Regions from separate parts of the Abyssicoccus albus genome, predicted to be linked through region 2. Evidence: riboswitches for the same ligand, from Rfam matches in the RefSeq annotation. Region 2 holds a riboswitch; the other holds the start of a gene.
The links. Region 2 has a riboswitch for thiamine pyrophosphate ahead of EDD62_RS05810 (3-oxoacyl-ACP reductase). Riboswitches for the same ligand answer to the same signal wherever they lie in the genome.
Positions count from the first base shown of each region.

Region 1: linked by a shared signal. The riboswitch ahead of EDD62_RS02610 (ECF transporter S component) and the one ahead of EDD62_RS05810 (3-oxoacyl-ACP reductase) in region 2 are both predicted to bind thiamine pyrophosphate.

Region 1 covers NZ_RKRK01000002.1:542,554-545,989, reverse strand. Annotated here, with positions in the region: gene EDD62_RS02615 (ABC transporter ATP-binding protein) at 1-1,167, opposite strand, end outside; gene EDD62_RS02610 (ECF transporter S component) at 1,181-1,765, opposite strand; TPP riboswitch at 1,864-1,974, opposite strand; gene EDD62_RS02605 (thiamine-binding protein) at 2,044-2,343, opposite strand; gene EDD62_RS02600 (2-oxoacid:ferredoxin oxidoreductase subunit beta) at 2,432-3,298, opposite strand; gene EDD62_RS02595 (2-oxoacid:acceptor oxidoreductase subunit alpha) at 3,298-3,436, opposite strand, start outside.
Region 2 covers NZ_RKRK01000003.1:138,615-142,050, reverse strand. Annotated here, with positions in the region: gene EDD62_RS05815 (LLM class flavin-dependent oxidoreductase) at 1-769, opposite strand, end outside; gene EDD62_RS05810 (3-oxoacyl-ACP reductase) at 779-1,528, opposite strand; TPP riboswitch at 1,625-1,730, opposite strand; gene EDD62_RS05805 (aminoacyltransferase) at 1,866-3,104, shown strand.

The DNA of each region.
Region 1 (3,436 bases), on a different contig from region 2:
TTTCTGTCCGACAGATAATTCATAAGGATGTAATGTCTTCACATGATCTAACTTTAATAACTTTAGCATATCTTCTGTCTGCTTTGTTGCTTGTTCTTTTTGACCATTGTATGTATTAATGTATAACTCTTCAAATACAGTATTCATTACAAATTGAAGTTCTGGATTTTGATAAACATAATAAATTGACTGAGCTGCCATTTTAATCGATTGCAATTGTTCGTCATCGTAATAAATATCTCCATCGTATGGAATTAATTGCATTAACATCTCAAAAAAAGTTGACTTTCCAGTACCATTATCTCCTTCTAATGTAATCCACTGACCTGAGTGAAATTCGAATCGATCACACTGCCATAACGTTTTATCTCCTCGTTTAGCGATAAGATCGTGACCATATAGTATTCCTTTCGTGTCAGTAGGGTTATGAGCTTTTTGTATTTTTTCAGGACGATTATTCCACGCACCTGGATACCATACACCAAATGATTCAAGCTGCTCCTCAAATTGAAGTAGAATTTGATTCGGTGTATTCGATGCAATCACTTCTCCATCATAATTCATTAATATGACACGATCGACATAATTCCAGACTTGTTCGACTTTATGTTCGACGATAATAACCGTCTTATCTTGCCATATATCTTGAATTACATCCCACAAATGATTCGTTGCATTTGGATCTAACATCGACGTTGGCTCATCTAAAAACCAAGTATTAGCTTGCTGTAATAAAGATGAAGCAATCGCAAGACGTTGCTTCATCCCTCCTGATAAATTTTCGACTGACTTATCTAACGACACATCAAGACGAACCGTTTGAAGTACATCTTCTATTTTTGATACCATTTGTTCTGTAGGTATACAGCGATTTTCTAATATAAATGCGAGTTCCTCTCCAACCGTTGGCATACAAAATTGACTATCTGGATTTTGAAATACAACCGATGCATAATCATCAATAACTAATTCATCTGCTTTATGCGCGATATCAATACTTCTAGGAATAATACCACTCATCACTTGTAATAATGTCGTCTTACCGGATCCACTCGGTCCAAGCATTAACACTTTTTCTCCTTGATGTACATCAATATTTAATCCATCAAATAATTTTTTCTCTACACCTGAAAACTTTAGTCTTAAATTTTTTATAGATATGACCATATTTACCACCTAATTATAATGCGTCGTAATCCTCTTTTTGACTCGGTCTTAATAATTTCGTCACGCCCGTTTTCTCTAAAGCTTTTACAATCACATATGCTAGACCACCTGCTAAAATCGCACCACTAATGATTCTGAATACTAACATTAAAATTACATTCCATAATTGAACTTCACTTAAATATCCGTAGTACCAATCAATTGGAAATGATGCAATGGCAGCCGCTACCCCGGCTAACATACTGACGAACAAAGTATGTCTATTATAGCGATATAACATAAATACAAGCTCACACGCTAATCCTTGTAAGAATGCATAAATCAAAGTAGGAATATGAAATTGACCCATCACGATTGTTTCACCTGCACCTGCTGCAAATTCAGCGAGTAAGGCAACACCAGGTTTTTTGATAAGTAAATAAGCAATAATTGCCGCAATAAACCACATACCATATGTTAATTGCTCAATTCTCAATCCCGTTGCTTCAGCAATGCCATAAAACCCCCACCATACTTTGTAAATAATTGCGAAGATGACCGCAATAAATACTGTAATTAAAATATCTGATAACTTTAAACCTTTCGACTCTGTACTCATTTGTACATCCTCCTTAAAAATAAAATAATATTTTAAACAAATAAAAAACACTCCCTATAGACATAGGAAGTGGACATATTGATGATCATATCGATACGTTAACATAATTGTCACTTCCCTACGCAAGCGTCTATTCTTGATCAGGTTCAAAGGGTCCGAATTCAACCGTCTCAGTATTATATAAATATAATACACCCCTAGTGCTTATTTAATTGTTATATTAATAATACTAAACTCAATAAATAAATCAATAGTAAATCATTAATTAACTCGACATTTTATCCATTTTTTTCATCATATTGATGGGTTAAATCAGTAATCCTTTGATGCGCCTCGGATTGATATATTTTAATTTGACTCATCGTACTTTTTGATCCCATATCTTGCATTTTAGAATGCATCTTATCGATTAATGATAAGCATTGTGACATTGTTCCTTCAATTGTCGTCTCTAATGGCCCAACACGATAATTTAATCCACTCTCATCAATGATGCGGATTGCCTCATCTACATATTCAATGACATCTTCATGATCATTAGGTTTCGGAATGATTTGTATACTCATCATTACATTCATAGTATTTACCTTTCCTCCTTTAAAACACATTAGTAATTAATGATATGATAATCGTTATTAATTATTGTGGTATAAATATTCAACATCATTAAATATACTCTTTCATCAAATCATCAAATGTAGCAGAATCTAACTGTAAATCTCTCTTTGCTAACGACTCATCCAAATAACCATCAATTTGTTCTGCATAACTTTTTGCTTCACTGTTGTGATAGATTAATCCTTTAACCAGTCCATCATGTTCTATGATTGCATTCATTGCTTTAGATTTATCTTTATAATCAAATGATTCGATATCATTAACATGTGTTAAATGTTCTTTAAACCAGTCATACGTATTCACTTTATTATATGTTACACATGGTGAAAATACATTAATAAATGAAAATCCTTTATGATTCATCCCTTGTTCGATAATACTTGTTAATTCTTTAATATCTGAAGATACAGATTGTGCAACAAATGTTGCACCTGATGATATCGCAAGTTGTAATGGAGAGATACTTGGCTCAATTGAACCTTTAGGCGTAGACTTTGTCACAAAACCGTGTGCACTACTTGGTGACGTTTGCCCTTTAGTTAAACCGTAAATTTGATTGTCCATTACGATATACGTAATATCAATATTTCTTTTCAATGCGTGGATTGTATGACCCATACCAATTGCGAATCCATCACCATCTCCTCCGCTTGCGACAACGGTCAAATCATTATTTGCCATTTTAACACCTTGAGCAAGTGGAAGAGCTCGTCCATGAATCGAATGGAATCCATATGAATTAATATAGCCACTTAGTCTTCCAGAACACCCTATTCCTGTAATGACTGCGAGTTCATGTGGTTCTAACCCAATATTGGCGCACGCTTTTTGGATTGCGGCTTGTACACTAAAATCTCCACATCCAGGGCACCAATTCGGCTTTACGTCATTTCTGAAATCTTTAAATGTTGCCATTACTTAACACGTCCTAACATTTCATTAATCTTCTCTTCGATTTCTTTTGGTTTAAATGGTTTTCCATCATACTTCGTTAATGTCTCCAGTTTGTCATGAATATTTGTTTCGGATTTTACCAATTGAGTCAATTGTCCT
Region 2 (3,436 bases):
CGCTTGAAATTGCATCATCTAAGCGATCACGGTATCTTTTCGCTTGTTTCTTATTCCAACTGACGGAGTATACTGCATCTGCTTGTTCAGCAGCAAGCTTTAATCCTTGATCAGATGCTCCGGCTTGCATCGCAACAGGTTTGCCGTATTTTGAATTCGGTGTTGAAAGTGGTCCTCTGACGTTGAAATGCTCACCTTCATGATTTATTGGTCGAATGTTTTTATGATCAATTATTTGTTCATTTTGTTTATCACAAATGAAATCATCTTCAGACCATGATGTAAATAATTGATTCATCAATTGACCAAACTCTCTAGCTTTCTTATATCTGTCAGCATGGTTTGGAAGATTGTTCATACTATGGTTCATCGCTTCTTCATCAGTCATTGAAGTGACAAGATTCCATCCGGCTCTGCCTTTTGAGATATGTTGTAGTGAAAGCATTTGTCTAGCTGATAAGTATGGATTCATAAATGTCCCTGATATCGTACTGACTAATCCAATGTGTTCTGTCACTTGTGAAATGGCACTCAAATTCACAATAGGGTCTAACCACATTGCAGGCATTACTTGATCGTGTGTTGCGTTGAGTGCTTGGTTATCCGCAAAGAAAATTGTATCGAATTTTCCTCGTTCACATGTCTTAGCTAATTGTTGGTAGTATGATATGTCTCCTAGTCTTTCGATCTGTGAATCAGGCATTTTCCAAGCGGCTAGATGATGCCCAACACCGTAAATCAATATGCCAACATGCATTTGTTTCTTCATAAAAACCTCCTAATTCATCGTCAATCCACCGTCTACTGTAATGTTTTGTCCTGTAACGCCTTTCGCTTCGTCTGATGCTAAGTACGCGACCATATTCGCAACGTCTGTTGGTGTTGTCACTTTACGAAGTGGTGTAGAGTTTGCGATGAGTTCGAATACTTCTGGTGTTGTCACACTTGAAGCATCCGTTGTTTTCAACAATCCGCCGGATACCATGTTAGCACGGATGCCGTGTTGTCCGAGTTCACTGGCAATATTACGCATCATTCCTAACAAACCAGCTTTAGCTGATGTATATTCGTGGTAAGGTACGACTGGGTTTTGGAATAGATTCGTCCCGATACTAATGATTGCACCGTCTTGTTGTTCGATGAATTGATTGATTACGCTTTGACTCACATTGAATGCTGCTTTCATCGTTCCGTCGATTTGTTGTGCATAATCTTCCCATGATAAGTCTTTGAATGACTTCTGAGTCGAAGGATCGAATTTGAACCCAATGAGTGCGTTATTGACCACAACGTCAATTGAACCGAATTGATCGACAGCGGCTTTGACCATTTCATCCACTGCTTCACGATTTGTTACGTCTGCTTGATAAGCTAATGCTTTGTCTTCACCGAACTGTTGCACAAGTTCTTCTGCAGCTGCCTTACTTTTGTTGTAATTAATGACTACGTTGAATCCTTTGTCATGCATGGCTGTCACGATTTCTTTCCCTAATCCTCTTGCACCGCCTGTGACTAATACTGTTTTCATATGTTCTGACTCCTCTATGTTTTATTCCATAAAAAATACACCTTTCACGATAGAAAGATGCACAACAATCAGCATTGTAAATATGTATAGACGGATGCCTAGTGATGTACACTTTCCTACGCTAGTCTGAACTAGATCAGGTTCAAAGGGTTTGAGGACTACCTCATCTCGATTTATACATTAAATACCCCTAGTGTATTTCTTAAGTTAGTTTCAATATACAAATAATTGTATAGTATGTCAAGACAAGTCATTTTATTAGTATTCATGTACAGTTATTTTGTTTACATGTATAATGAGACGTAATAAAAATTTTAGTCATGAAGTGGGGATATATTTGAAGTTTTGTGAGTTAACGGTTAAAGAATATGATGGATTTGTAAATAATCATCTGAGTCATTATACACAGATGGGTCGTCATTATATGTATAGAGTGAATCACGATATGGAAGTATATCTTGTCGGGGTAAAAAAAGACGGTGAGGTTATTGCTGCGAGCTTGATAAATAGTGCTCACATTATGAGATTTTTTAAGTTTTTTTATTTGCAACGTGGTCCGGTAATGGATTATCAAGATGAATCAGTGGTGCAGTGCTTTTATGATGGGTTGACGGCATTTGCTAAAGAGAAAAAAGCAGTTTATGTATTATCAGATCCTTATATTGTACATCAGGTAAGAGATCATGATGGGAATATACTGGAATCTAAAAATACTAATCAATTTCTTCAACAAATGAAGTCATTAGGCTATCATCACCAAGGATTCCATGTTGGATATTCAATGAAGTATCAAGCGAGATGGTTATCTGTTTTGGACATTCAAGATAAATCATTAGATGATATCTTGCAAGATATGGATTACAATACGCGACGGAGTATTAAACAGACGTATAAAATGGGTGTTCAGATGAGAGACTTATCTCTTGATGAGTTTGATCAATTCTTTGAACTGTTTGAAATGGCTGCGGATAAGCACGGATTCGATTATGCAAGTATTGATTACTTTAAGCGACAGGCGAATACGTACGGTGATCAATGTCGTATCGTAATGAGCTATATTAATTTATCGGATTACTTAAATGAATTACAAGAGGAATTGGCTGATGTTGAAGGTGAGTATAATCAATCTAAGCAAGCGTTAGAAGAGAAACCAAATCATAAAAAGTTGAAGAATAAAACAGCTGAACTTGAGATGAGAGTAGGTAAGATTCGAAAGAAAATCGAAGACACTGAAACTTTAAAAGCATCAGACGGTGAAGTATTAAACCTTGCAAGTGCTATGTTCATTCACAACGCGCATGAACTGTATTACTTGTCGAGTGGATCTAATCCCAAGTACAAACAATTCATGGCACCTTACAATATGATGTGGGAAATGATTCAATACGCGAAGGAATTAGGGTTAAAGAGATATAATTTTTACGGTGTGTCAGGTGATTTTTCTGAAGACTCTGATGACTATGGTGTATTGAAGTTTAAGAAAGGCTTTAATCCAGTGGTTCATGAAATGATAGGAGACTTTGAAAAGCCAATTCGACCGATTTTATATAAACTATACAAACTGAAGACTCGATAAAAGCATAAGCTAACACTTATGCTTTTTTTATGGCTTTGTATTCAGAGTATTTGCGAGTTACTCTGAATACGGAGGTAGAGAAGTGCGGAAATCATCTGGTATTCAGAGTATTTGCGATTTACTCTGAATGCGGAGGTCGAGAGGGGCAAAAATGGTCTGGTATTCAGAGTATTTGCGATTTACTCTGAATACGAAGGTCGAGAAGTGCGGAAATGAACTGGTATTCAGAGTATTTGCGATTTACTCTGAATACGGCAACCCAATCAATATCCAAAATAACACATTCGATATTTTTCAATGTATACTGAATACAAAGGGAGTGAGATAATGAA